DNA from 2 places in the Lactobacillus sp. UMNPBX1 genome. Region 2 is predicted to be linked to the other one. Evidence: predicted binding sites of a transcription regulator. Region 2 holds the regulator's gene; the other holds the start of a gene.

Region 1 (15,336 bases), on a different contig from region 2:
GGTTGGGCTAACATTGGTGCCGCTGTTGCACCAGATGCTGCCTTAGCATCAGTAGCTTCAGCTATTATCTTGATCGAAGGTGGTCAGGGTATTAAGGGTATTGGTACTGCTACTGGTATCGCTATCCCATTAGCTGTTGCTGGTTTGTTCTTAACTATGATCGTACGTACTATTTCAACTGCTATCGTTCACATCATGGACGCAGAAGCTAAGAAGGGTAACTGGCGTATGATCAACTTATGGCAATGGATTGCCGTATGTTTACAAGGTTTGAGAATTGCTATCCCAGCTGCACTTCTTTTAGCAATCCCTTCAGGTACTGTTAGAAGTTGGCTTGCAATGATGCCACAATGGTTAAACGAAGGTATGACTATCGGTGGTGCGATGGTTGTAGCCGTAGGTTACGCTATGGTTATTAACATGATGGCAAGTAAGGAAGTATGGCCATTCTTCGCAATTGGTTTTGCCCTTGCTGCTATCAAAGACTTAACTTTGATCGCCCTTGGTGCTATTGGCCTTTCAATGGCTTTGATGTACTTAGCTCTTGAAGCTAAGGGTGGCAACGGTGGAAACAATAATTCTGGCGATGCCGGCACTGGCGATCCACTCGGCGATATCATTGATGACTATTAAAATGAACGCATAGAGGAGGATTTATATAATGGCTGATAAGAAAACTAAATTAACCAAGCGCGACCGTTTTAACGTTATGTGGCACTCACAATTCCTTCAGGGTTCATGGAACTATGAAAGAATGCAAAACGGTGGTTACGCTTATTCAATGATTCCAGCATTGAGAAAGTTATACCCAAACAAGAAAGATTTATCTGCTGCCTTACAAAGACACTTAGTATTCTTTAACACTCACCCATACTTAGCATCACCTGTTCTTGGTGTTACCTTGGCTTTGGAAGAAGATAAGGCTAACGGTGCAGAAGTTACTGATGACGCTATCCAAGGTGTTAAGGTTGGTATGATGGGACCTTTGGCCGGTGTTGGTGACCCTGTATTCTGGTACACTGTTCGTCCAATTGTTGGTGCATTAGGTGCATCAATGGCCATTGCAGGTAACGTAATGGGTCCTATCTTGTTCTTCGTTATCTGGAATATTATCAGAATCGCATTCTTATGGTACACACAAGAATTTGGTTACAAGGCTGGTTCAGCTATCACCAGTGATATGTCAGGTGGTATGCTTCAAAAGGTTACCCGTGGTGCTTCAATGATGGGTATGTTCGTCTTGGGTGCCTTAATTGAACGTTGGGTAAACATCAAGTTCACTCCAATTGTTTCTCAAACTCCTATTCAAAAGGGTGGTTACATCGAATGGGACAAGCTTCCATCAGGTGCTAAAGGTATCCAATCCGCTCTTCAACAATGGGATATGGGTAACGGTAAAGCTTTAAGCAGTACTAAAGTTACTACTTTACAAGACAACTTGAACCAATTAATTCCTGGTTTAGCTGGTTTGCTCTTAACTTTCTTCTGTATGTGGTTATTGAAGAAGAAAGTTTCACCAATCTGGATTATCATCGGTATCTTCGTTGTCGGTGTTCTCTTCCATGTATGGGGCATTCTTTAATAAATGGCTAAGTCAATTAATACAAAAGTCGATCTCACTGTTGATGCAACCTGGTTTAGAGGAATTGCATCATACGGCAAAATCATGATCGGCGATAGAGCTTTTGAATTTTATAACGAACGAAACGTTGAAGATTATGTTCAGATTCCTTGGAATGAAGTAACTTATGTGGTTGCAGATGTCCGCTTTGGTGGACGTTATATTCCGCGTTTTGAAATCAGAACTAAGTCAAATGGTAAATTTATTTTTGCGGCACGTGATCCTAAAAAGGTATTGCGAGCAATAAGAAAATATGTACCAGCTGATCATATGCGCAGGGCATTAAGCTTATGGCAACGATTGAAGCAACGTTTTAGTCGTAAAAAGAAATAAAGTAAAAAATAACCTAGATCAATTCGATCTAGGTTATTTTTGTTAATCGTCATCAATTGATGCTCGTAAACGATTTAGGAATAAATTAGCTACAGGTGATTTATTGGTTTCTCGCTTCCAAATTACTGTTACCGGCTGTTTTAACATTGGAGTAATTGGTCTAAAAGTTAGATTGGATTCATCTGATATATTGGCTAGCTTATCGAGTGTGAGCATAATAGCTGCTTTATTTTTAACTAAAAGTGTACCGTTGAAATTCAAGTTAACAGTACCGATGATATTAATTTGCTCTTTATAATTACCGAACCATGAATCAAAGTACTTTCGATTTTCGGCTTGTTGTGAATTTAAGACGTTTCGTCCAACTAAATCTTCAGCTGTAATAGCACTCTTTTTTGCTAGAGGATCATCCTTAGTCATTAAAACGCCCCATGTATCCTTCTCAGGGAGCTGCAGAGAAGCATAATTATCTAAAGGTAGATTACCAATGATTACGGCAAAATCAACTGCACCTGTATCTAAACGCCTTTCTGCAAATTCATAATCGCCACTTAGAATATGAATTTTAACTGTAGGATAATCCCGAATAATGTTGCTGACGATATTCATTAGACGTTGCATGGCAAAACTTTCGCCGGCAGCAATAGTTAGGTCACCACTGATGACAGCACTAGATTGTAGGTTACTCTTGGTTTTGGAAGCTAAAGTAAGAATTTCTTTTGCTTGTTCATATAAATACTGTCCTGCAGGGGTTAAGGTTAAGTGCCGCGGCTGGCGGTTGAATAACTTAACGCCTAATTCATCCTCTAAATCTGCTATCTGACGCGATAAAGCAGGTTGTGAGACTAATAGTTTTTGTGCAGCTCGCGTCATATTTAATTCTTGCGCTGTAGCAACAAAATAATTTAAAACACGTAATTCCATTTAAATCACCTATAAACAATTGTTATTATACTTCATACCTTATAAGCTTTGCACATTGATAAGCTTACCCTTTAAACTGAAGTAGAGCAAGAAAAAGGAGTGGTAATAATGGAAACAGAAGATCACGATTTACGTCGAAAACTAGCCCAACAGAATCAGCGATTATTGCAGAATTTAAATACACAACGGCATTGTAGCTGTGAAGTTAGACAATTGGTTAGTGAAATAATTGGTCAAAAAATAGCTGCTAGTATAGAGATTCGGTTACCATTTTATTCTGATTATGGGCACAACATCAAATTAGGCGAGCGCGTGTTTATTAATGCCAATGTGATGATGGTCGACTTAGGCGGGATTACAATTGAGAACGATGTGTTGATTGGGCCTGGAGCCTACCTGATTTCAGTTAATCACAAGCTGGATCCACAGCATAGAAAAGAACTGGAATTAAAGCCAGTTGTTATCAAACAAAACTCCTGGATTGGCGCTAAAGCAACAATATTGCCTGGCGTTACGGTAGGTAAAAACGCCGTTGTAGCGGCTAATGCCGTTGTAACCAAAGATGTGCCAGCTAATACGGTAGTTGCCGGAAATCCTGCTAAAATAATTAAAAAATTGCAAAATAAAAGGTCGAGCTAAAAAACTCGACTTTTTGCTTTAAACAGCTTTTTCATTACTCCAAATTTTGGAAATGATGTATAAAACAATAAAGATTGCAATTGCAGCGACCATTGGTACTCGGTAGCTTGGTAAAATCAATAGCAGGATAATCATTAAAACGAAGAATGACAAGATTACATAATCGATATAAGGGTAACCTGGCATTTGAAAATCGTTTAGCTGATTAGCTGGTGTTTTTCTCCTGTAAGCCATGTGAGTTAAAATCATCAAACTCCAGATGATTAAAAACATACTAGTTGAAGTTGATGAGATAAAATTAAAGGCCTGATCGCCAATAACCAAGGTGATTAGTGGTGCACATCCCATCAATAATGCGGATAAAATCAATGCATTTTGTGGAAGCTGCCTTCTTGATAAATGTCCAAAAGTTTTGTTCCATTTTCCTTTACCATCAAAAGTAACAGAGAAAAGTAATCGACCAGCACTATACAAAAAACTGTTAGTTGATGAGACGGCGGCTGAAATAACTACAAAGTTAATAATAGAACTAGCATTTTTAATGCCAGTAGCGCCTAAGGCCTCAACAAATGGACTAGCGTTAGTAGCAACTTTGGACCATGGAATTACTAACAAAATTCCTAAAATAGCCATGACATAGAACAAAATAATTCGAATTGGTAATTGATTGATTGCTCGCTTCAACGTTGTCTCTGGCTTTTGTGCTTCAGCCGCGGTTAAACCAATTAATTCAACTCCAATAAAGCTGAAGATTACCATTTGAAATCCTTGTAAGAATCCTTTACTGCCACGGGCGAAGAAGCCGCCATGATCGTCAAGGTTAGCAAAGCTAACAGGACCAAAGCTGGTTTTGCCACCAGTTACTAGTAAGTAAAGGATCAAGATGACGAAGGCAATAATCGTGACAATTTTGATAATGGCAAAACTGAATTCCAAGTTGCCAAAGACACGAGCTGAAATTAAATTGATTAACAGCAAGATCACAATGGTAATAATTCCTGGAATCCAAGGTTTCAGTGTTGGAAACCAATACTTGAAGTAAATTCCTAGGGCCGTGGTTTCGGCCATACCCAAGGTAATCCAACTTAACCAATACAAATAGCCTGTGATAAAGCCAATATTTTTACCCAAATATTGTTCAATAAAATCAATATATGTGTGCTTGTTCAAGTCGGACATAATTAGTTCTCCCAGTGCCCGCATTAGCAGGAAGAGGAAGATACCGACAATAATATATATCAGGATAACGCTAGGACCGGCGCGGTGAATACTGTCACCAACCCCCAGAAAAAGGCCGGTCCCAATTGTTCCACCTAAAGCAATTAACTGAATGTGTGCATTGCTTAGGGTTCGTTTATAACCAGAAGCGGTCTGTGTTTTTTTCTCACTCATATAAGCCCCCCAGTGTTCTCAATCTTTTCACATATAATTAATATTTTATCATTATCAATTAGTATGACCAGACTCTATAGTTAGATTTAAAAAAATATCAAAAATCTGTTTTTTTAAATAAGTTTGTTAATTCACAAACAAATAATTAAGGAATCGCTTTCATTTGCATTAGAGCAAAATTATGAGGGAATGTGAATCCTTGTTAATTCACTATTTTCATAAATTCATGCATTTACAAATAAAGTTATTGTGCTATAGTTGACATTGTAAATTAGTTCACAAGAATTAGTAGATCTTAGAGGTAATAATACAATGGCTAAGACACAACAAAAAGAGACTCTTACAGAGGACGAAAAGAAAAAGCAAATCTACGACATGGTCGATAACTTAGTAAAGAAATCACATGTCGCTTTAGATCAAATGGCTAACTTCACACAAGAACAAGTTGATAAGATCTGTGAAGCAGTTGCTACTGCAGGTGAACAAAATGCTTACCCACTAGCTAAAATGGCTGTTGAAGAAACTAAACGTGGTGTAGTTGAAGATAAAACTACCAAGAATATGTATGCTTCAGAAAATATCTGGAACAGTTTGCGTCACGAAAAGACCGTCGGCGTAATTGAAGAAGACAAGGAATTAGGTTTGACTAAGATTGCTGAACCTAAAGGTGTTATTGCAGGTGTTACTCCAGTAACTAACCCAACTTCAACTGTTATTTTCAAGGCAATGCTTGCGTTAAAGACGAGAAATACCATTATCTTTGGTTTCCACCCACAGGCTCAAAAATGTTGTGTAGAAACTGGTAAAATCATTCGTGCGGCTGCTGTTGCTGCAGGTGCTCCTGCGGATGCCGTTCAATGGATTGAAGAACCAAGCCTTGATGCAACGACCGATTTGATGAATAACCCAGGTGTTCAAACTATTTTGGCAACTGGTGGTCCAGGTATGGTTAAAGCTGCTTATTCATCAGGCAAGCCAGCTATTGGTGTTGGTCCTGGTAATGGTCCTTCTTACATTGAAAAGACTGCTAATATTGATCGTGCCGTTTATGACATCGTTTTGTCAAAGAACTTCGATAACGGGATGGTTTGTGCTTCTGAAAATTCAGTTGTCGTTGATGATGAAATTTATGACAAGGTCAAGGAAGAATTTAAGAAGTGGAACTGCTACTTCTTGAACAAGGAAGAAATTAAGAAATTTGAGGAACACTTTATCGATCCTCGTCGTGGCACTGTTGCTGGTCCTGTAGCTGGTAAATCAGCATATGACATTGCTAAGCTTTGTGGTGTTGATGTACCAAAGACAACTAAGGTAATCATTGCTGAATACAAGGGTGTTGGTAGAAACTTCCCACTATCAGCTGAAAAGCTTTCACCAGTCTTCACTTTGTACCGTGCTAAGAACCATGATGATGCATTTAAGATTTGTACTGACTTGTTAAACTATGGTGGTCGTGGTCATACCGCTGGTCTTCACTCAAATGATAAGAAGATTATTGATGAATTTGCCATGAAGATGGATGCTTGCCGTATCTTAGTTAACTCACCAGCTGCACTCGGTGGTATCGGTGATCTTTACAACAACATGTTGCCATCACTTACTTTGGGTACTGGTTCTTACGGTGCCAACACCTTCTCACACAACATTGGTGCTAAGGACTTGTTAAACATCAAAACAGTGGCTAGACGCCGTGATAACATGCAATGGGTAAAGGTCCCATCAAAGACTTACTTCGAACATAACGCTGCTAACTACCTTCGTCACATGCCAAACGTTAACCGTTTCTTCATCGTAACTGATGAAGGTGTAGCTGACCAAGGCTTTGCTGATGAAATTACTGATATCATTTCTAAGCGTTTAGGTCAAAAAGAATATGAAGTCTTTAAGGCTGTAACTCTTGATCCTAATACTGATGTGATCAAGGATGGTGTTCACAGAATGAACATCTTCAAGCCAGACGTTGTAATTGCTATCGGTGGTGGTTCAGTAATGGACGCTGCTAAAGCAATGCGCTTATTCTACGAAAACCCAGAAATGAGTTTTGAAGAGGCTTACCAAAAATTCTTAGACATTAGAAAAAGAGTAGTCCGTTTCCCAAAGATTAATGGTGTACAACTTGTATGTATCCCAACTACTTCAGGAACTGGCTCAGAAGTTTCCCCAATTGCTATTATTTCTGATGCTAAGACTGGTATTAAGCATACTTTATGTGATTATGCATTGACGCCGGACGTTTCAATCGTTGATGATCAATTTGTTCAAACTTTGCCCAAACGTTTAATTGCTTGGTCAGGTTTTGAAGCATTAGGTCACGCTATCGAAAGCTATGTTTCGACTATGGCTACAGACTTTACCCGCGGTTGGTCACTTGAAGCTATTAAGACAATCTTTGCTAACTTAAAGAAGTCTTATGACGGTGATCTTGACGCACGTAAGAGAATGCATGATGCTGCAACTTTGGCAGGGATGGCTTACTCAAATGCCTTCCTTGGTTTGGAACACTCAATTGCTCACACTGTTGGTTCAACCTTTGATATTCCAAGTGGTGTCAGCGATGCAATTGCATTGCCACAAGTTATTCGCTTTAATGCTAAGCGCCCAGAAAAGCTTGCTATGTGGCCTCATTACTCAGTTTACCGTGCTGATAAGGACTATGCTGAAATTGCTAGAGCAATCGGCTTAACTGGTTCAAGTGATGCTGAATTAATTGAAAAATTAGTTCAGAAGATTATTGATTTGGCTGAATCAGTTGGTATTAAGATGGCCTTCAAGGATTATGGTGTTGATAAGGCTGAGTTTGACAAGAAGGTGGACCAATTAGCTGTTGAAGCTTATGGCGACCAAAACACTGTTACTAACCCATCAGCTCCATTAATTAGTCAAATTGCTCAATTGATGAGAGACTGCTATGAAGGTAAGGATATCAAAAACAAGTAATAAAAGTTAAAATTGACTTAAGTAAAAATAGCTATCGGAGCAAATTCTGGTAGCCATTTTTTATGCTTAAAATTATCATACCAATTTTGAATATTTGTACTTGACCGATTTTTGTAAAAAGACTATTATACCTACTGTAACAGTAAAAACAAACTAGTCCATTAATAGAAAGTGAACTAGACCAAAGGAGAAAATTATGTGCGGAATTGTAGGAGTTGTAGGTAAGCCTGCAAAAGATATTATTTTAAATGGATTAACCAACTTGGAATATCGTGGTTACGATTCAGCTGGCATTTACTTAAATGATTTAAATGGTAACGAATACTTAACTAAGGCTGTTGGTCGTATTTCTAACTTGAAGGAAAAGTTGACTCCAGATGAACAAGGTTTAGTTGGTATTGGTCATACTCGTTGGGCAACCCACGGTAAGCCAACTGTAAATAACGCTCACCCTCATTTTGATGAAACCAAGCGTTTCTATCTAGTTCACAATGGTGTGATTGAAAACTACACAGAATTAAAGGAAAAGTACTTGCAAGGGGTTAAGTTCCACTCAGATACTGATACTGAAGTAGTTGTTCAATTGATCGGTAAAATTGCACGTGATAAGAACTTAGACGCCTTTTCAGCATTTAAGGAAGCTTTGAAGTTGGTTAAGGGTTCATATGCTTTCTTGCTTGTTGACAACACAGAACCAGACCACGTATTTATTGCTAAGAACAAGTCACCAATGATGCTGGGAATCGGTGATGGCTTTAACATCATTGCTTCAGATGCTATTTCTGTTCTTGACCAAACCAAGACTTTTGTTGACTTGCAAGATGGTGATGTTGGTGACATTACCAAGGATTCTTACACTATTGAAACTATTGATGGCAAAAAGGTAGACCGTGAACCTCACGTTTTGAACATCGACCCTAACGCAGCTTCAAAGGGTACTTACGAATTCTACATGTTAAAAGAAATCGATGAACAACCAGGCGTAATGCGTCACATGTCACAAAACTACCTTGACGAAAATGGTGAACCAAAGGTAGATCAAGATATTGTTGATGCTATTTCTAAGGCTGATCGCCTTTATATCTTTGCTGCAGGTACTAGTTATCATGCAGGTTTAGTTGGTAAAACTATTTTTGAACACTACACTGGTATTCCTACCGAAGTTGGTTACGCTTCAGAAGCTGGTTACCACTTCCCAATGATGAGCAAGCACCCATTCTTTATTTTCTTGACTCAGTCAGGTGAAACTGCTGACTCACGCGTGGTATTGAAGGAAGCTAACAAGCGTGGTATTCCAAGTTTGACTATGACTAACGTTGAAGGCTCAACTTTATCACGTGAAGCTAACTACACAATGCTTTTAGGTGCAGGTCCTGAAATTGCCGTTGCTTCAACTAAGGCTTACACTGCACAAGTTGCCTTACAAGCTATTTTAGCTAAGGCACTTGGTGAAAAACTTGGTAATCAAGATGCTAAGGATTGGGATTTACAACATGATTTAGCCATCGCTGCTGAAGGTATCCAACAAATTGTTGACGGTAAAGAAAAGCTTAAGGAATTAGCTGATCAATATCTTGTAAAATCAAGAAACGCATTCTACATTGGTCGTGGTATTGATCACGCTGTTGCACTTGAAGGTGCTTTGAAGTTGAAGGAAGTTTCATACATTCAAACTGAAGGCTTTGCTGCAGCTGAACTTAAGCACGGTACCATTTCCTTGATCGAAGATGGCACTCCAGTTATTGCCTTGATTAACGATCCAGTTACTGCAGATCTTACTCGTGGTAATATTCAAGAAGTTGCTTCACGTGGTGCTTCAGTAATTACTATTGTAGGCAAGGAATTCGCAAATAGTGATGACACGATCGTGTTGCCAGAAATTAATTACTACATGTCAGCACTTTTGACAGTAGTTCCAACTCAACTTCTTGCCTACTACGCTTCAAAGGATAAGGGTTTGGATGTTGACAAGCCACGTAACCTTGCTAAGAGTGTTACTGTTGAATAATTAATATGTGAATAAATATCCTCAAGAAGGCAGATTTGAGATCTGTCTTCTTTTTTTGCGTTCAAGTATAATAAACTTAAACGTAAGCGAGGATGATGGGATGTTTTTAACACAACGGCAAAAGCACATTCTTCAAATTTTGTTGGGAAATCCGAGTGGGGTAAGTATCAAACAAATTGAAGAGAGTCTAAAGATCAGCCGCCGGACGGTTTATCGCGAATTTGGCGATTTGAAGAAGAACGACTTTAAAATTGAAAATCAAAAAGGAAAATATTTTTTATCTGGCGATTCAAAGCAATTACAAGAAATTAAGCAATCTGTGCAACAATCTCACAGTCAAAATGTAATTTCGGTAGCTAAAAGAGAGAAGATAATTGCAGCTAAGTTGCTTTTAAGTACGGAGCCATGTAAAATTATTCAATTTGCGCTTGACCTGAATGTCAGTGAAGCAACGATTCAAAGTGATTTGAATACGGTTGAAAGGTCGCTAAAACGATATCATATTGACTTGATCCGCAAAAAGGGTGTGGGACTGTTAATTCAGGCGCCTGAAAAAATACGGCGTCAGGTTTTAGTTGATATTATGCTCAATCAGATCAATGAATATAACTTTTTTAAGTATCTGCATAATGAAACGACAAGCAAAGATATGTTTTTGACAATGATTGATAAGGCTTTGCTAGTAGAGGTTGCTGATTGTCTTAAAAAAAGCGTGTTTGGCAAAATTAAGCTAGACAGTGACCAAAAGCTGATTGAGTTAATTTTAACTTTTGCGGTAACGATAAAAAGAACTTTGGCGGGATGCAAGCTAGATTTTATCCACCCCAGTGCTGATTCACTTAAATATCAGGGTTATGTTTACCGTTTTATGGCCTTGTTTGCGCAAAAGCGGCAAGTTGAGGTTGACCAAAATGATGTCTCATACTTAGCTAATAAGTTATTATCATGTGATTATCACAACACTTACTTGACTTATAATGAGCATGAATTAGCAATCTCAGTCAAAGTAAAAGAATTCGTTCAACAGGTTTCTGAAGAAATGCATTGGGATTTTCAAAAAGATCCTAGTTTTATGACTAAAGTGACGAAACACGTTATTGGTTTAGTACAACATAAAGTAGCTCTTTTACCAGATACACCTATTGAAATTCTGGCAGGCCTTAGTCAAAAGTTTCCTGATTTATATCTAGCTATTCAAAAATATTGGCATTTAGCGTTTCCAGAAAATTATTTGACAGCGTCAGAGTTGCAGTTGATCCTGCTTTATTTTGCCAATGAATACACGAGTCGCAATCAGCAGCGTAATTTATCGGCTCTAGTAATTTGTGAAAATGGCATTGGAACGTCGGCAATCTTAGGTGCCAAACTAAAAAGAGAATTTTCTGAAATCAAAGAAGTCAAAACCAGCCGTGTTTCTGCCTTAAATCAAATAGACTTGTCAAATTACAATCTTATTTTTTCAACCTTGAGATTGAAGGGCTTCTCAAGAGATTATTTACTTGTTAGTCCATTACTGCTTGATGATGAATTAATAAAAATCCGCGCTTACTTAAAAGATTATGAACAAAAATATCCTCAACCAGTTCCAGCTAAACAGGTAGTTGAAGAAAAACATCCCCATTCAGTCGAACAACTTGCTAAGCTATCGATTAGTACATTATTTTGCTCGGAGCTAGTCAACGGAATCAAGATTCAACAACTGGAATACAATTCGCAAGACTTAATTGCAGTAATTCAAGAATGTTTAGCCCATTCGGATTCAACACTAATTCGTAAGCAAATGCCCGTTGCCAAAAATCTTCTCAAACGTGTACGAATGGCACCAGTTGGCATCCCTAACAGCCATATCGCATTGCTACACACACGTAGTCCAGAAATTACACGCTGTTCATTTACCATGTTTGACTTAGATAATGAAATCTCGCTCCAATCAATGGATCATGATACCATTCAAGTCAAAAGAGTTCTTTTGATGCTGGCACCAGACAATCTTACTGCACCCGAACAGCGGGTAATGAGTACTATTTCCAGCATGATTATCATGTCTAGTCAAAACTTAGATTTATTTACAAATGGCAGTCAAAAAGAAATTAAAGAAGCAATTGCGGCACTTTTTTTACAAGACCTCAAAGATCGGTTACTAGGTAACCAATAGTTCAAAAGCTTAATAGAATAGGTAAACTCAGACTCTGGCACAAAAGTGTGCCAGAGTTCTATTTTCGTTTCATTGTAAACGCTTACTGATTGACTTAGGATAAAAATGTAAGTTGATGAGAGAGGAAAAAGAAAATGGCTCAAGCAAAAAGTAAATCTTCTGTTAAAGTGAAGGTTCAAAAATTTGGTACAGCTTTATCCGGTATGATCATGCCGAATATCGGTGCCATTATCGCTTGGGGACTTACCGCTGCATTCTTTATGTATCCACACGGTTGGTTCCCTAACAAAGAAATTAATAACTTAGTTCAACCAATGCTTCATTACCTGTTGCCACTGTTAATTGGTTATACAGGTGGTCGCATGGTTTATGAAGAACGTGGTGCCGTTGCTGGTGCAATCGGTACATTAGGTGTAATTGTTGGTACTGATCAACCAATGTTCTTAGGTGCCATGATTATGGGTCCGCTTAGTGCATGGTTATTGAAAAAACTAGATCAAGTATTCCAGGACAAGATTAAATCTGGTTTTGAAATGATCTACAATAACTTTTCACTTGGTATTCTAGGCATGATTGCTGCAATTTTCGCCTTCTTTATCATTGGACCGATTATGGAAGTCGGCAGTCAATGGGCTAGTGCAGGAGTAAATGCAATTATTAGAGTTCACTTACTACCATTAGCCAACATCATTATTGAACCTGCCAAAGTTTTGTTCTTGAACAACGCTATTGGTAACGGGATCTTAGTTCCATTAGGTATCCAACAAGCTGCACAAGTTGGTAAGTCAGTTTTGTTCTTAATGGAATCAAACCCAGGTCCAGGACTTGGAATCTTGCTTGCCTTTACTTTATTTGGCAAGGGTAAGTCAAAGAGCTCAGCTCCTGGTGCTGCCATCATTGAATTCTTTGGTGGGGTTCATGAAATTTACTTCCCGTATGTATTAATGAAACCATCATTGATTTTAGCCGCTATTGGTGGTGGTGTTACTGGTACTTTCTTATTCACTACTCTTGGTGGTGGATTAAAAGCAGCTGCTTCACCTGGTTCAATTTTAGCTATCTTGCTTGTTTCCGCAAAGGATGCTTATTTCGGTAATATTGTTGGTGTTCTTGGCGCCGCAGTTGTTTCATTCATTATTGCCGCAATTATTCTTAAAAACGACAAGAGTACTGGTGATGAGTTAGAAGCAAAACAAGCCCAAATGCAAGCCATGAAGGCCCAATCTAAAGGTCAATCAATGCCGGAAGCTGAAGATGCACATGAATCAGTTAAGTCATATGCCAATGTTAAGAAAGTTATCTTTGCTTGTGACGCAGGTATGGGTTCATCTGCTATGGGTGCTTCACTTTTGCGTGATAAATTCAAGAAGGCTGGCATTAAGGTTTCAGTAACCAATACCGCTGTTAGAAACTTGAAAGATGAAGATGGTTTGTTGGTCATCACGCAAGAAGAATTAGCTGATCGCGCTTTACAAAAGACTCCACATGCAATGCACGTGGCGGTTGGCAACTTCTTGAGTAGTCCGAAATATGACACAATCGTAGCTAGCTTCAAAGCTTTAACTCAAGTAGAAGATAAGCCAAAGGCTGAAAAACCAGTTAAGAAGGTTGGTTCACTTGAAGGAATCGACTTCAGTAAAGTTAAAGAAGTGGACTTCATCCGTCACGATCAACACTTAGGTACCGCTACTATGGCAACTAGTTTATTCAATGACGCAATTAAGAAGGCTGGTAAGACTACTCCTGTTAAGGCAGTAAGAATCAACGAATTGACTGATGATCCAAGTCACTTAGTAATTGTTACTCCAGCTGCTAATAAGAACTTGGCTGTCAGATACAGTGATATTCAAACCCTAGTTGTTGATGATTTACTTAAAGATAAAAAGCTTGGCGAAGCTATTCAAAAGTTGAATTAGAAAGGGATGAGCTAAATGGCATTACAATTAGATCCAAAAATGATCAAACTTAATCAAGACGTACCAACGCGGGATCAAGCAATTAGAATGGCCGGTCAATTATTAGTTGATGGCGGCTGTGTCGAACCAGAGTATATTGATTCAATGCTTGCCCGTAATGAAGATGTGTCGACTTATATGGGTAATTTCATCGCCATCCCTCACGGAACTGACGAAGGTAAGAAGCACATTAAAAAAACTGGAATTTCGGTAGTCCAAATTCCAATGGGCGTTGATTTTAGTGACCCTAAGGATGATACCGAGCAATTGGTAACCGTTGTCTTTGGGATTGCTGGTTTGAACAATGAACACTTAAATATTTTGTCACAGATTGCTATTTTCTGTAGTGATGTTTCCAACGTTGCAAAGCTTGCAGACGCACAAACACCAGAAGAAATTATTGATTTATTAAGGAACGTAGGAGATTAAACATGAGAGCAGTACATTTTGGCGCAGGTAATATTGGTCGTGGATTTATTGGTGAAACTTTAGCAGATAATGGTTTTGGCATTGACTTCGTTGATGTTAATGAAACTATTATTGATGAATTAAACAAGCGTGGTGAATATGACATTGAATTAGCCGCACCTGGTAAGAAGAGAATTCATGTTTCAAATGTTGATGGAATTAACAATGCTAAGGATCCAGACAAGGTAGTTGAAGCAATTAAATCAACCGATATGATAACTACCGCCATTGGTCCAAAGATTTTGGCAATCATTGCTCCATTAATTGCCAAAGGATTAACTGCTAGAATTCAATCAGGCAACACTACTCCACTTGATGTGATTGCTTGTGAAAACATGATTGGCGGTTCAGAACACTTAAAAGAAGAAGTTTATAAGCACTTGGACGATGACGTTAAGCCTGAAATAGACAAGTACATTGGCTTCCCTAACGCAGCTGTAGACAGAATTGTTCCTATCCAACATAATGACGATCCATTGTTTGTCTCAGTTGAGGACTTCAAGGAATGGGTTATTGACGAAAGCCAAATGAAGAACAAGGATATCAAGTTAAAGGGCGTTGACTATGCACCAGACCTTGAACCTTACATCGAAAGAAAGTTATTCTCAGTTAACACGGGACACGCAACTGTTGCTTATACTGGCAAGAGCCTTGGCTATGACACTATTGGGGATGCTATTAAGGATCCATTTGTTTTAAAGCAAGTTAAGCGTGTCTTGAGTGAAACCCGTTCACTTCTTTACCACAAGTGGAACAAGGAGTTCACCGAAGAAAGTTTGGAAGAATACCACAACAAGATTTTGAGCAGATTCCAAAACCCATATATTTCAGATGATATTGCTCGTGTTGGTAGAACTCCAATCCGTAAGTTAGGCTACAATGAAAGATTTATCCGTCCAATCCG
Region 2 (15,336 bases):
TAACGCATTCAAAAAATATGTCAATCGTTTGACATAAAATTCTTTATTTCTTTTATTTACTTATGAATTAATAAGTATTTTCCTTTCTGTTAAACGTTTGACATATTTTTCAGACTAACTTAAAATACATGTAAAAAGACAACGCTTTCATGGAGGTATATTTATGGAATGGACAAGAGAAAAACGTTACTTACCTTATCAAGATTGGGACGCTGATACATTAATGCATTTGCAAGCACAAGCCGCAAACTCCCCTTACCAAATGCGCTATCATTTGCATCCTATTTCTGGCTTAATTAATGACCCTAATGGATTTTCCTACTTTGATGGTGCTTACCACCTCTTCTATCAATCATATCCATTCGGCGCAGTTCACGGTCTAAAGTCATGGTGGCACTTCAAATCAACTGACATGGTTCACTGGGAAAACTTAGGCTTAGGTATTGAACCAGACACAATGGCTGATTCACATGGAGCTTATTCTGGCTCTGCTCGCGAAATCGATGGTAAGCTTTTCATCATGTATACCGGTAACCACCGCGATGAAAATTGGGTACGTACTCCTTATCAAATCGGTGCTTGGATGGATAAAAATAATAAAGTTTCAGACAAAACCATCCTATTTAAGAATCCAGATCACATCACCGAACATTTTCGCGATCCCCAAATTATCAAAGAAAATGACACTTACTACGCAATTTTAGGTGCCCAAGATAAAAAGGAAAAACACGGTCACATTGACGTTTGGAAGTCTCAGGATCTAAAGAACTGGGAAGAATTGGGCTTCTTAGACTTTACCAACGAAGACATGGGCTACATGATCGAGTGTCCCAACATCGTCCGTGTTGATGGCAAAGTCGTGGTCATTTTCTGTCCTCAGGGTTTAGACAAAAAAGTAGCAGCTTATGATGACATTTACCCAAATATGTACGTTATTGCTGATGATATTGACTGGGAAAATCATAAGTTAATTAATCCAGGTAAATTACACAATTTGGATCACGGGTTCGATGTTTATGCCACTCAGGCCTTTAACGCCCCAGATGGTAATGCCTACGAAGTCAGTTGGGTTGGCTTGCCTGACACTACTTACCCTACTGATGATGAAAACTGGGCTAACTGCTTGAGTCAAGTGAAGGAACTCCACCTAAAGAGTGACAAGTTAATTCAAACGCCAGTTAAGGCAATAAGCAGTATCCGCAAAAACGAAGCAAGCGTATCTAATCAAGTAGTCAGCGATCAAGCCGGCCAACAATTTGAACTTGAATTAACAATTAAGGCTAACCAAAGTGGCACTTTACATTTAGCTGCAAATAATGACTTAAGTAACAGTTTACAGCTCAATTTCGATACCAAAAATGGTAAATTAGTATTAGATCGTGCTCATGCTGGGCAAAAAGTAGCAGTTGATTATGGCGAAAGTCGAGCTATTACGCTTTCACCAAATCATGACCTCAAGCTTGATATCTTTGTTGATCATTCATTAATTGAAGTATTCGTTAATGATGGTGAAAAGGTATTGACTGGACGCTACTTTGCCGATCAGACCAACAAAAAAATTGCGTTTGCTCAAGACATTGACTACACTGGCAAGCTTTGGCAAATGCAAACAATTCTTTAAACATCAGGTGATACTATGGCAGCAAAATTAAGCGACGTTGCCAAAAAAGCCGGTTGCTCTGTAACTACCGTTTCGCGGGTAATCAACAACCATGGCTATTTAAGTCAAAAAACTAAAGATAAAGTTTTTGCCGCAATGCGGGAATTAAATTATCGTCCCAATTCTATTGCCCGCTCATTACAAGGAAAGAAAATGAAATTAGTCGGTTTGATTTTTCCTGAGATCACTAATCCTTTTTTTGCGGAATTAGTACAGGATATCGAAACCACTTTATTCCAACAAAACTATAAAGTAATCCTATGCAATGCAGGACAAAACAAAGAAAAAGAACGCGAATATCTGCGCATGCTTCAGGCTAATCAAGTTGATGGCATTATCGCTGGTGCGCACAATCTAGGTATCAATGAATACCAACAACTAGGTTTGCCAATTGTCTCTTTCGACCGAAAGCTATCTGATAATGTTCCAATTGTTAGTTGTGATAATTATCAAGGCATCAAGTTGGCAGTACATGACTTGGTTCAAGCTGGTTGTCACAAAATTTACTTTCTGGGCAATGAACACAGAAAAGGTAATCCGACTGACGAACGACTAGCAGCTTATCTTGATGAAGCAAAGGAATGTCACTTTTCAGCCCACATTCGTTCAGTTGCTTTTTCTGATTCTTCCAACATTAAAAATATGAAAATTCATGACATGTTAGTCAATGATCATCCTGATGGCGTCGTCTGCACAGATGATTTAACTGCAGTTTTAGTTTTACAAGAAGCAAAAAAATTAGGCATTAAAGTGCCTAAGGAATTAAAAGTGATTGGTTTTGACGGAACAAAGCAAATTCAAACTTACCATTCGGAACTATCCACAATTGCTCAGCCAATTCATGATATTGCAACTTTATTGGTTAAGTTATTGCTTACCCGAATTTCCAATCCCGACGAAAAATTGCGCCAAAAGAATTATATTTTGCCTGTCAAATTAATCAAGAGTGAAACAACTGCATGAAAAAAAGCCGAAAATCGGCTTTTTCTTTTACTCAAATTTAGTTTTCTTTGTCACTATCTAAGAAATAGATCAACGTTTGCAATTCTGTTGCTAAGTCTACATTTTGTACTCGCACATCAGCTGGAGCTGATAAACGAATCGGAGTAAAGTTCATAATTCCCTTTACACCCGCATCAACCATTTCATCTGTAGTTTTCTGAGCAGCTGTTGAAGGAACTGTCAAAATTGCAATTGTAATCTGTTGATCACTTAGTTGTTGCTTTAAGTCGTCCATATCATAAACAGGGACACCACTTAAGATACGACCAGTAATCTCCTTATTGATATCAAAAGCACAGGAAATTCGAATATTATTACTGCGCTTAAAGTTGTAATTAAGCAGCGCCCGTCCCAGATTACCTACACCTATTAAAGCAACATTAGTTAAAGTATCTTGATTCAAAATTTTCTTGAAGAAGCTCAATAAATTCTTTACATCATATCCATAGCCACGTTTTCCCAACGCACCAAAATATGAAAAGTCTCTTCTAATTGAAGCACTATCTACTTGAACTGCCTCTGACAGCTCAGTTGAAGAAACCTTATCTTTGCCTTCTTCATTTAAAATAATCAAATAACGGTAATATAATGGTAATCTTTTTGCCGTTGCTTTTGGGATTTTTATTTTTTCCATATAGGAACCCTCCAAACTTAAATGTTTGTGAATGTACAATCAAGCACTACTATCATACCTGCTATGATAGTACTTATGCAAGTATCTTTTTCACAAATCATCATTTTTTCACATATTTAACTTAAAAACAAACAATTTGCGCTATATGGTAGAATAGTGGTTAGGTGAAAAATTATGATTATTGCACAAGGACACGATTTAGAACAACAATTTGGGGCCAATACATTATTTAAAAACGTTACTTTTTCAATCGATTCAAACGCTCGAATCGGATTGGTTGGCCCTAACGGGGTTGGTAAAACCACCCTGTTAAAAATAATGACTGGTGAGCAAGAACCAACTCACGGCGAATTTACAGTTAATAAAGGCATTGATGTTGGTTATATCGCTCAGGAAAATGCATTAGATGAAAGTAAAACCATTTGGGATGAAATGGAAACCGTTTTCGCTCCTTTAATAAGGGAAGGAAAAAGCTTAGTCCAACTACAAGAAAAAATTGCAGATCATCCTGAAGATCAAGAATTGCTTAAGCAATACGATCAAAAGCAATTCAACTTTGAACAAAAAGGCGGTTATACTTATCAATCTAATATCAAGAGTATCTTAAATGGATTTAAGTTTCCTGAAGGTACTTGGCAGAAAAAGATTGGTAGTTTATCCGGTGGTGAAAAAACACGGTTAGCTTTTGTTAAGTTGCTTTTGCGCAAACCTGCCCTTTTACTATTGGACGAACCGACTAACTACTTAGACTTAGATACGCTTGACTGGCTAGAAGGATTTTTAAAGAACTATAGTGGCGCAATACTAGTAGTATCCCACGACCAATATTTCTTAGATCATTTAGCAACCCAAATTTTTGAACTAGAATTTGGTAAATTAACTGCTTTTAAGGGCAACTATTCAGCCTATGTCATGCAGCGCGAGCAACGTGATAAGGACCAAGAAGCCGCTTATGAAAAGCAACAAGCTGAAATCAAAAAAGATGAAGAATTTATCCAAAAAAACTTGGTTCGAGCAACTACCACTAAGCGTGCACAAAGTCGGCGTAAAAAACTAGAAAAAATTGAGCGGATTACTCCACCTAAACATAAAAATAAGGTACGGATTCATTTTTCAAGCGATCATCCTTCTGGCAAGGAAGTATTAATTTTCAAAGATTTGACGATTGGTTATCCCGATAAAACCATGGTTAAAGATATTTCCTTCCAGATTAATAAAGGAGATCGCGTCGCGATCATTGGACCAAATGGAATCGGTAAATCTACCCTGCTTAAGACTATTATGAAGCAATTAACGCCCAAGAGTGGCTCAATTAAGTATGGCGCATCCCTTGAGATTGGTTATTACGACCAAGAATTACAAGGACTAGATCCATCTAAAACTGTATTGGATACTGTTTGGGATCGTCATAAGACCATGCCTGAACGCGATGTACGGTCAATCTTAGCCAGCTTTTTATTCACAGCTAAAGACATTGATAAGACCGTAGGTCAACTATCTGGTGGACAAAAAGCACGGTTAACTTTAACTGTTTTATCACTTGAGCATGATAACTTCTTACTGATGGATGAACCAACTAACCACTTAGATATCGAAGCAAAAGAAGTACTGGAAAAAGCTTTAAAAGACTTTGATGGTACCCTGCTCTTTGTTTCCCACGACCGTTACTTTATTAATCAACTAGCTAATAAGATTGTTTTAGTTCGCGATGGGCATGCTAAAGTCTACGATGGCAATTATTCTTATTATCTTGATGAGAAGGCAAAACAAGCAGCTATGGCTGAAAATAGTGCCGCTGAGCCAGAAGTCGAGCCAAGCAAACAAATTAGCCAGCAAAAACTTTCTTACCAAGAGCAAAAGCAACGTGATTCTCAAAAGAGAAAGTTGCAGCGTGCAATTGATAATGCAGAAAAACAAATTGAACAGCTTGAAGAACGAGAGCAAGAAATCCAAACCGAAATGGCCAATCCAGAAATTGCTTCAAGCTTTGATAAATTGGGGCCACTGCAAGAACAGCTTTCTGATGTACAACAGAAATTAGATGAAGCAAATTCTGCCTGGGAAAAGGCAATCGAAGAAATGGACAATTTTGAATAAAAGTATAATAAGTAAGTTCTATGTACTGAGACGTAAAAAGTAGACAATTAAAATATTGGATTAATACAGGCTTGACTTCGATACTCTTTCGGGGTTAAGCCTTTTAATCTGCTCTTTATCCTTTCGTTGTTACAGTATTCGATATATTCCTCGATTGCTTGAGTTAATTCTTGAAGATTATGATACTTGTATTCTTGATCATAGAACATTTCAGTTTTGAGCAGGCCAAAGAAGTTCTCCATTAGCCCATCATCCATGGAGTTGCCCTTTCTGGACATGCTTTGAGTAATACCATGGAGTTTTAAAGCTCGCTGATAACGAGGGCTTTGATACTGACAGCCCTGATCAGTATGAAAAATGCAGTTATTAAGAGCTGTTTCTTTGGCAAAAGCCTTGTCAAGCATTGTCATTACTAAATCCATATCTGGATGTTTGGAGATAGTATAAGAAACTATATCGCCACCGCAGCCGTCTAGAATAGGCGATAAATAAAGCTTTTCATTATTAAGATGAAATTCAGTGATATCAGTATACCATTTTGTGTTAGGCAGGGCTGCGAAGAAATCACGATGAATTAAATTTGTAGCTATTTTGCCAATAGTACCTTTATAGCTTGAATATTTGCGCTTATTGCGCCTGATGCCTTTAAGACCTAATTTATGCATCCAATAGCGAACGGTTTTCTCCGTAACTTTCCAGCCCTCTCTGATTAACTGCAAAGCTACTCTGCGATATCCATAGCGGCCTTGATGATGATTAAAAATCTCATGGATTCTAGCAATAAGCTTTGACCGTTTAGGCTTGACGGGCTGTCGTTTGATAATCTTGTAGTATGAGCTTCCGGCAATTATAGGTAGCTCAGGGTGCTCTGCAATCGCAGCTAATACATAATTTAAACTAACTTTGAATTCTTGCCTTAGATCCGTAATCACCCTAGCTATTTCTTCTGATCTTCTTGATCCAAGGCACTTAGTTTTTTACGTATTCGTTCACAATACGCAATCGCAAGTTTTCTTCTTTCAGCTGCTGGATCTCTTTGGAATAGCTTTGGTTTTTAGTAGTTAAAATTTCTATTCCATGCATATCAATTAATCTAAGCATATAGTCTAAATTAGCTAGATTCATTCTGTACGCTTTAGCCAATTGACTGATTGAGATATTTTCATCTTTCCATTTATGATAAATTTCTATTTTTTGTTCTTTATTAAATTTAGACATAGTAAACATTCTAAGCTAAATAGTGAATTAGTTATCCGACGGGATAATTGATTCACTATTTTTATTCTCTTGTAGAATTTAAGTAGTAGTAAAACTATATGTCCTGGCTCCTTTAGACACTTGATGTCGTATTAAAAACTGGCAGTTTTGCTTGAGTTTTCAGGAGTCTCTTCGAAGAATGTGGACACTTAGATGTCGAGTTTAGAAAATTAGATCTGATTTCTTAAGTAAATACGTTTTACTACTTGAGCTTAGGGGGTTATATTATGCAAGTTACTTTTGGAATTGATGTAAGCAAGTCTACTTCTACTGTTTGTGAACTAATTGGTGAAAGCAAAAATGAACTAACTATTACTAATAATCGTCCTGGTTTTATTCAATTGCTTAATGAATTAACTGCTTTTTCTAAACATCCACAAATTATTTTTGAAGCTACCGGTGTTTATTCACGCAGACTACAATCTTTTTTGGAAGACTATGGTTATGATTATGTAATTATTAATCCTCTTAAAGCTAAAAAAGAAATGGATATGGGACTGCGTCATAACAAGACTGATAAAACTGATGCTTATCATTTAGCCTTAATTCAAAGACTATATCATCATCCAATTAATCAACTTCAATCTCAAACTTATAAGCAGCTTAATTCATTGAGTCGTTTCTACAACCAGTTAACAGCTGACTTAGTAATGGCTAAAAATAGACTTCATCAAGCTTTACAATCGACTTTTCCTGAAATTGAAAACTTATTTTCTGCTGCTAAAGGCAAGAATTACTGGCAAATAGTTAATCATTACCCTCATTGTGATTTAGTAAGAAAAGATGATAAAAAGCAAATTATTAACTGGTTGATGAAATTGAAAGGCATCGCTTTTAATCATGCACAAAGGACAACAGATAAACTAATTGAATTAGCTCATTTAGCTTATCCAGTTGTTTCTTGCTCTGACATAGAAGTCCAGCAAGCACAATATTATGCCCGAAGACTGCTTAATCTAAGCAATCAACGTCAACGTATAATTACAAAAATGGTTAAACTCGCCAAAACTTTGCCTAATCATGACTTAGAAAACCTAGAAAGCATTCCAGGCTTTGCACAGACCACTGCTGTCAGAGTTTTAGCAGAGTTAGGAGATTTACGCAGATTTAGTAATCCTAATAAAATCAATGCTTTTATCGGAATTGATCCAGGCAGATATCAGTCAGGAGAAATGGACTCTAATTTAAGTATTACTAAACATGGCAATGCAGTCGCACGTAAGTTGCTTTATCGAGCTATTGGACAAATTGATAATGCAGCTAAGACAAATCCGTGTCATATAGCAGATTATTATGAAAGCAAAAAGCTATCCTCTCAAACCAAAGGGTTCAAAAAGATAGCTATTGCTTCAATTCATAAACTAATCAGAACCATTTATGCCCTGATTATCAATGATCAACCATATGATTACAACGTAGCCACACATAATCAAAAAGACTTTAGTCGTAATTAATTGATCAAGTACATTATAACGCTAAGCCCAAAAATCAGATATGGATCTGGGCTTATTTGTCGTGTCTAACTAAAAAAATAAATCGACACTAAAAGATGTTTAAGTTGAAATTTAAACAAAAAATGAAGCCAAACTTCTTATTACGCTTGACTTTACGTAGAAAAAGACCTAAAAGTGTCTAACTTTTAGGTCTCAGTTCATATCAATCAAAGATAAACATTTTTTAACAATATATCCAATTATTCCAACATGCTCTTAGCATATGGCAATTCCAATGATGGATCAGCATTCAAAGTCAAATCCGCAAATTGATTATCATTATAAAGATTATATGCAGCAGCACCAATCATCGCAGCGTTATCACCACAAAGCTTGATATCTGGTAAAATCAACTTTGGTTGATCTGCCTTAGGTAGTTTAGCAATTTCTGCACTCATGCGATCACGTAAGCCATGGTTAGCAGCAACTCCGCCACCCATGATAAAGGTCTTGGGCTTATATTGCTTAATTGCGCGAATTGTTTTATGAGCCAAAACATCAATTACTGCTGCTTGAAAACTTGCAGCCAGATCATACTTATTCAACTTTTCATGAATCTGATCAGCATGATGACAAGTGTTAATAAAAGCTGACTTTAAACCTGAGAATGAGAAGTCATAGTCATCATCTTCCATCATTGCTCGTGGGAAGTTAAAGGTATCCTTGCCTTCATGAGCCCAGGCATCGATAGTTTTACCTGCTGGATAGTTTACCCCAAGAACACGACCAATCTTATCGTATGCTTCGCCAGCAGCATCATCGCGCGTATCACCGATAATTTCAAAATGAACAGGATCCTTAAGTAAAACTATTTCAGTATGTCCACCTGAAACCTGTAATGCAAGAGCTGGATATTCAATCTCATCTTTTAGTTGAGCTGCCATAATGTGCCCCATAATATGATCAACACCAATCAAAGGAATACCCGTTGCCATTGAAGCAGCCTTAGCTGCACTTACACCAATTAAAAGAGCACCAACTAAGCCAGGGCCATAAGTCACAGCAATTGCATCGATATCTTTCCAAGTACAATTAGCTTCAGCCAAAGCTTCTTTAGTAATCTGACTAACCACTTCAATATGATGACGACTAGCAACTTCAGGGACTACACCACCAAAGCGTTGATGACTCTTAATCTGCGTTGCTACGATTAAGCTTTCAATCTCACGCCCATTTTTAATGACAGCAGTGGAAGTTTCATCACAAGAACTCTCATAAGCTAAAATGCGAACATCTTTTTTTTCACTCAAAACGTAAACTTCTTTCTTTTAATTTGATGTGGTTTTAACCATAAAACCATGTTCATAGCATCGGTATGAGTATCATGGTAATAGTTTTTACGAATGAAGGTACCTTCAAAACCTAAGGAACGATATAGCTTTTGGGCAATCTCATTATCTACTCTTACCTCTAGACTAACGCAATCACTGTCATTTTCACGCGCCCGATCAATAATCAATTGCATTAAGTAACGACCAATATGCATATTTTGAAAAGCCGGCGCTACTGCAATATTAGTAATATGCGTCTCTTCTGGAGTAAAACGCGCACCAATAAATGCAACTAGCATCGATTCATAATACACTACCAAATAAAGACAATTATGCCGCTTCTCTAGTTCTCGCTCAAATGAAAACTTATTCCACGGTGTCCGACCTGAATAAACTTGCTCCTCTAATACAAGCAGGTCAGGAATATTGTCATCTGTAGCTTGCATAATTTGTAGTCTCTTACCGTTTACATTCGCAATAAACGGGGTAAAACTCATATCAATCCGATTTAACTGTTGATGGAAAAATTGATTAAACTTCTTCAACATAATGACTATCTGGCTCGAATGGTTTGCCTGTCTTTTTATGCCAGTCTACTTCAGCCTGAGTTCGACGCAAGTAACGTGGCAATAATTTATCTGGATCAACTGGAACCGCATTTTCAGCTAATTGTCCAATTAGCCCAGCATGGATGACATTCTCTTCTTCAGTTCCATAAACATATGGAATATTCAAAGCTTTAAATTTTTCATCTTGCTTTTCAAGACCTGAGCCCACAAAAACAATTTTCTTAACTTCATGCTTGGCCGCATAATCTTGAATCACCTTAACTAAAACGTCGATATTGTAATGACCGTCTGGAATGACATTCTCTGGTACAGCACCGCTTAAATAACCGGCCGCAAAATAATTGTCATTTCTTGCATCTAAACCAGTAATTACCAAAGCGTCTTCTTGAACGCCTTTAGCCAAAGCTTGTAAAGTTGAGATTCCTACAACCTCTTTATCTAAAATGCTGGCAAACATCTTAACAGTAGTGATTCCAATTCTTAGTCCAGTATAAGAACCTGGCCCAATAGCAACTGCAAAACGATCAATATCTTTTAAGCTTAAATCATTATCTTTTGAGATTTCATCAATCAAAGGATCAAGATGTTCGCTATGATTACGCTCATCTCGTTCATTTTTCTCAACAATAATTTGTTGACCATCATTCAAGGCCACGCTCAAATGATTAGTAGCTGTCGAAACACTTAAAATTTTCATTTTATATATTTTTCTCTTTTCGCTTTAAATCACTTTTTTATTTTAACACGAGAAACTGCTTGTAAAACAAAGTAGCTGATAACCATTTGAATCCAAGGAACGATCGTCTCCTTAGGTAAACGTTGGATCAAAGCCGCATTGAAATTCATACCATACATAATATGTAGCCATAAGGTATTCATGCCAATATTGACAATTACAGTCACCAGAATAGTAGAAGCAATAATCCGCCAAATTTTAACTGGCTTATTATATAAAAACAGGGCGTAAATAAATGGGCCTGCCATTGCTGTTAAAGTAAAACCAATGAAAAAGCCACCTTGATTGCCAAAAAGTGCAGATGAAATTAAATCACTAATTCCACCGCCAATTGTTCCCCAGAGCGGACCAAAGAGATATCCTAATAGCACACTCCCAATGAACCCCAGTCCTACTTTAACCATGACTGGACCAAAAGAAAATTGACTTAGAATAATTTTCATTGCAACAACAATACCTAAAAAGACTAGTTGCTGTAAATCCGTTCGTAAAATTTTCTTTGTATTCATTCGACCGATTCCTCCCCCTAATTAAAAAGCATGACTAATAGCGTCATGTTATTACTATATCTTACGCCAACTTAATTCACAGACAGCCTTAACTGTCCCATCTTCTGCTTCAATTGCATGATATGTAGTAACAATATCATCTTGAACCAAGTCCATGCAAGAATTTATACTCTCACCATAATGAACTTCTTTATCAAATTTAATATCAATTGCTGTAACGATATGTTCTTTTAAAAAGTTACGATCCAACATATCAACAAACCAACTGAAATAATGACTATTAGTTACATGATGATTGGTATCCAAATCATCATAGCGTGCGCGATACGGACGAATATGTTCATAATTGTCGCGCGCACGCAAACGTGGAAAACGCGGCATCTTTTTAAGTAGTAGTGCACCCCAATCTTCCATCATTTTAGTATCGGCTGGCACCATATGCCGTTTCTTCAAGTCAAGCATTACCCACTGACTTTTTACAGTTACTAATGGCTTGCCGTCTGCCGTACTAACGCCAAAATCACGATATTCAAAAAAGCGGTTATAGCCACTAGCTTCAGTACTCAAGATAACTTGATCACCGGGTTTAGGTAGGTCACTAATCTCAAAATGATATTGCGTTACGACCCAGCCGAGACCGCGCTTGACCAAATCATCGGTCCCGGCACCGCCTTGACTTAATTGATGCTCAGAAACCTGCATCATTAACTCAACTAGTGCTGGTAATTTTAAACGCCGATTTTCATCACAATCTTTAAATTCAATTTGATATTCTTCGGTATACTTCATAATTAATCCTGGTGATATTGATCATACAATTCATTCTTAGAAACATGATGCTGCTTGGCTACCTGTTTAATTGCATCTTTCTTGGATTCACCTTTTTCAACCAAGTCATTAACTAAGTCAATTAATTCTGTCCAAGATAGTTGCTGAGGCGCTTCTGTATTAGGTGAAACTAGAATCACAAATTCCCCGCGTGGAGCATTCTCACTGAAGTAATTCGTGACTTCTTCCACACTACCCCGGATAAACTCTTCGTGGATTTTGGTCAATTCACGTGCAGCAACAATTTGACGATCTTTTGGTAGCACACTAGCCAATGTTTTGAGGGTTTTTGCTAGACGGTGCGGGGCTTCATAAAAAATTGATGTTGCTCTATTATCGCGCATCTGTGCAAAATATGTCTTCTGTTCCGACGATTTTCTTGGTAAAAAGCCATAATAAGTAAATGGCTGATTAAAACCGGAAGCAATCAAAGCAGTTGAAAAAGCATTTGGACCAGGAAGTGGTACAACCGGAATATCATGCTTAATGCATTCTTGCACCAACACATAACCTGGATCAGAAATCACTGGCATCCCCGCATCACTAATCTCGGCAATCACAGCCCCTTCCTTCATCAACTTGATCAATTCCGGCGCCCGCTCTTTGGAATTATACTTATGAAAAGAGATCATTTTATTATGAACCCCAATTTTTTCCAGTAAAATCCCACTAGTTCTTGTATCTTCTGCGGCTACATAATCTGCATCAGTTAAAACTTTTTTAGCACGAATAGTAATATCTTCCAAGTTACCAATCGGAGTTGGCACTAAATAAAGCTTTCCTTCATCTTTTGCATAACTGCTTTGACGTTTCATTATCTACCGTCCTTTTTCTTGCCCTTTTTTTCGCCAAAATTGTCCAAAATATCAAGACAAAACATACAATCTGCACTTGGATCACGATGCGAGCCATAGTACATATTGCAAATGTGATACCCTGAATCATAAATCTTCTTCAATGATTCCAAGCCACTCTGCGTTTTAGTCTCAGGTGCAGGCTGATTTGCCGTTAACTTGTCCAGCTTCTCATGGAGTAATTGATTTTCTACCTTCAACTCCGTGTTTTCTTTTAATGTTTCTAAAATATCATTTTCCAAGCTGGCAATCGTCTTGGTCATATTTTCTGTTGTTTCTTCAATCTTTTTCAGTTTTGAATATGGATCCAATCTAAACACCTACTTCCATTTTAAGGCGAGATAATCTAACGCATTTTGTAAATTTACGTTACTCAAACGCATTTTGTCTATTTCAATTAAATTCTTAAGCATTGTCGCCGCCATTATTCTTTTAGCAGGATTACGCAAATCTTGCTCGGCCAATAATTTTAACTGAAGCAAGATGTAACCCTGCTCTGACACTAGCTTAGCATCAGCAGCTAGCTTGTGTGCACTGACAAGTGCTAAGCTGTTGTGTTCCAGCATTTCTTGATAAAAATATTTAATTGCCTGATTCCATTTATCAAGATTACCCAGTTCCTCAATCTCTGCTTTTGAAAAACCATTCTCCAGTAAGACTGCAGTCCTACCACTAGCTCTCTCACCATTGTCAAAATTAATGATCTGGGTCCGTGAACGCACCGTTGGTAAAATCTGATCACTATTGTTAGTAATCAAAATCGTAACTACTGGCGCTACTGGTTCTTCTAGTAAGTTTAATAAACCGTTTGCTGCAGCTAAAGTTAACTTTTGTGCTTCATTAATAAAGAAGAAACGGCGAGTACTTTCAACTGGGCTTTTGGCTAATTCTTCTTTTAAGGGACGAATTTGATCAATCCCTAGAGTCTGTTTTCCATCAGGCGCTACTAGCAATACATCTGGGTGGTTACCTGACAAAATTTGCCGACAATTTTGACAGCTGCCATCCGGCTTATTTTCACCAGTACAATTAAACAAACAAGCTAGCCAGTATGCAGTATTCAATGCCCGTGCCTCATCGCTATCAACAAAAAGATAACTATGAGCTAACTTTTTTTGGTCATATGCTCTTTTTAAAAATTGGGTTTGCTTTTTCCCAACATTACTAAGATCAATCATCAGAAGCGTTTAAACTCATCAACTGGAACAACAAAACAAGTTGCACCACCGACTGTCACTTTCAAAGGCTGTGTAATTTCATACCCAGTTGAAACCATATGTGGTGTTGCAATTTCCTCTCTTGCTCGGGACTGTTCCTTAATAATCTTTAATACATCGTCTACTTTATCGTCATCACAACCTACTAAAAAGGTAGTATTTCCTTGACTTAAAAAACCACCTGAAGTTGCTAACTTAGTAGCACGAAAATCATTTTGAACAAAGGCCCGTTGTAAATCATTAGAGTCTTCTTTTTGCACAATTGCAATTACTAACTTCATCTAAATCAATCCTTAAAATAACTCTGGCATTCTTTGCTTTAATGTTGCAATAACTTGAGCAACTACCTGATCAATTGGCTGCGTAGCATCAACAGTTACGAAGCGTTCAGGATACGTCTCTTTTACCTTGAGAAAACCGGCATAAACCTTTTTATGAAAGGCAAGATTCTCTTGTTCCAAACGATCTTCCTGACCCGGACGCAGCTTTTCAATTCGTTTTAACCCTACCTCAGGATCAAGATCTAAGAAAAAAGTAAGATCAGGATCTAATTTATCCGTTGCAAAATCATTAATTTGCTTAACTTCCTGAATTCCTAAATCACGTCCCGCTCCTTGATAAGCTAAAGAACTATCGACATAGCGATCTGAAAATACGACTTTGCCTTCCTTTAAAGCTGGACGAATAATCTCTTCCACATGCTGACTACGTGATGCAGCATATAAAAGCGCTTCGGTCTTATTGTCCATCTTGTCGTTAGCAGGATCTAAAATAATGTCGCGAATTTTTTCTGCAATTTTTGAACCGCCTGGTTCACGCGTCACAAGATATTGTGTCTTAAGCTCTGAACCAATTTGGTTCAATACTTCTTTTAAAACTGTACTTTTCCCGGCGCCATCAGGGCCTTCAAAACTAACAAAATAACCTCTCATAAAATCCTCCATATGTCTATTCTACAGAAGTTTCATAGAGATTAACAGTCCTACTATTTTTTATTTATTCAAAATAAAAAAAGACCAATATTCGGTCTTTTTCTACTGGGTAATAGCATTAGTAATACCACTAAATCTTGTGCCTCGATGACGAGCTTCATTATACAAAAAAGTATACTTTGCCTTTAAGATTCGATTTTGCACATAATTATCTTCGGATAAATCTAAAGTTGTTTGATCGAGATCTTGCTCTAATGCAATTTGATTTTGTAGCTTT

What was found. The regulator Rex, encoded in region 2, represses fermentation and respiration genes when NADH is low (regulators of the CRP and FNR family bind a similar motif). The targets are predictions, from matches to a motif close to TTGTGAANTANTTCACAA.
Region 1: the regulator Rex is predicted to act here: its motif matches at 5,174-5,191, upstream of adhE (bifunctional acetaldehyde-CoA/alcohol dehydrogenase).

What each region holds. Positions count from the first base shown of each region.
Region 1 covers NZ_PCZI01000001.1:1,640-16,975, forward strand. Annotated here, with positions in the region: gene CP352_RS00015 (PTS mannose/fructose/sorbose transporter subunit IIC) at 1-633, shown strand, start outside; gene CP352_RS00020 (PTS system mannose/fructose/sorbose family transporter subunit IID) at 662-1,582, shown strand; gene CP352_RS00025 (DUF956 family protein) at 1,586-1,954, shown strand; gene CP352_RS00030 (LysR family transcriptional regulator) at 1,997-2,878, opposite strand; gene CP352_RS00035 (DapH/DapD/GlmU-related protein) at 2,987-3,517, shown strand; gene CP352_RS00040 (amino acid permease) at 3,536-4,909, opposite strand; gene adhE (bifunctional acetaldehyde-CoA/alcohol dehydrogenase) at 5,222-7,846, shown strand; gene glmS (glutamine--fructose-6-phosphate transaminase (isomerizing)) at 8,043-9,854, shown strand; gene CP352_RS00055 (BglG family transcription antiterminator) at 9,955-12,009, shown strand; gene CP352_RS00060 (PTS mannitol transporter subunit IICBA) at 12,144-13,925, shown strand; gene CP352_RS00065 (PTS sugar transporter subunit IIA) at 13,941-14,393, shown strand; gene CP352_RS00070 (mannitol-1-phosphate 5-dehydrogenase) at 14,396-15,336, shown strand, end outside.
Region 2 covers NZ_PCZI01000014.1:5,799-21,134, reverse strand. Annotated here, with positions in the region: gene CP352_RS07850 (sucrose-6-phosphate hydrolase) at 164-1,621, shown strand; gene CP352_RS07845 (LacI family DNA-binding transcriptional regulator) at 1,637-2,623, shown strand; gene CP352_RS07840 (redox-sensing transcriptional repressor Rex) at 2,661-3,296, opposite strand; gene CP352_RS07835 (ABC-F family ATP-binding cassette domain-containing protein) at 3,471-5,393, shown strand; partial or broken gene CP352_RS07830 (IS3 family transposase) at 5,441-6,611, opposite strand; gene CP352_RS07825 (IS110 family transposase) at 6,878-8,104, shown strand; gene tsaD (tRNA (adenosine(37)-N6)-threonylcarbamoyltransferase complex transferase subunit TsaD) at 8,344-9,393, opposite strand; gene rimI (ribosomal protein S18-alanine N-acetyltransferase) at 9,390-9,962, opposite strand; gene tsaB (tRNA (adenosine(37)-N6)-threonylcarbamoyltransferase complex dimerization subunit type 1 TsaB) at 9,946-10,680, opposite strand; gene CP352_RS07805 (folate family ECF transporter S component) at 10,710-11,228, opposite strand; gene CP352_RS07800 (acyl-[acyl-carrier-protein] thioesterase) at 11,283-12,017, opposite strand; gene rsmI (16S rRNA (cytidine(1402)-2'-O)-methyltransferase) at 12,020-12,871, opposite strand; gene yabA (DNA replication initiation control protein YabA) at 12,871-13,221, opposite strand; gene CP352_RS07785 (DNA polymerase III subunit delta) at 13,231-14,088, opposite strand; gene CP352_RS07780 (cyclic-di-AMP receptor) at 14,088-14,408, opposite strand; gene tmk (dTMP kinase) at 14,421-15,059, opposite strand; gene CP352_RS07770 (YaaL family protein) at 15,162-15,336, opposite strand, start outside.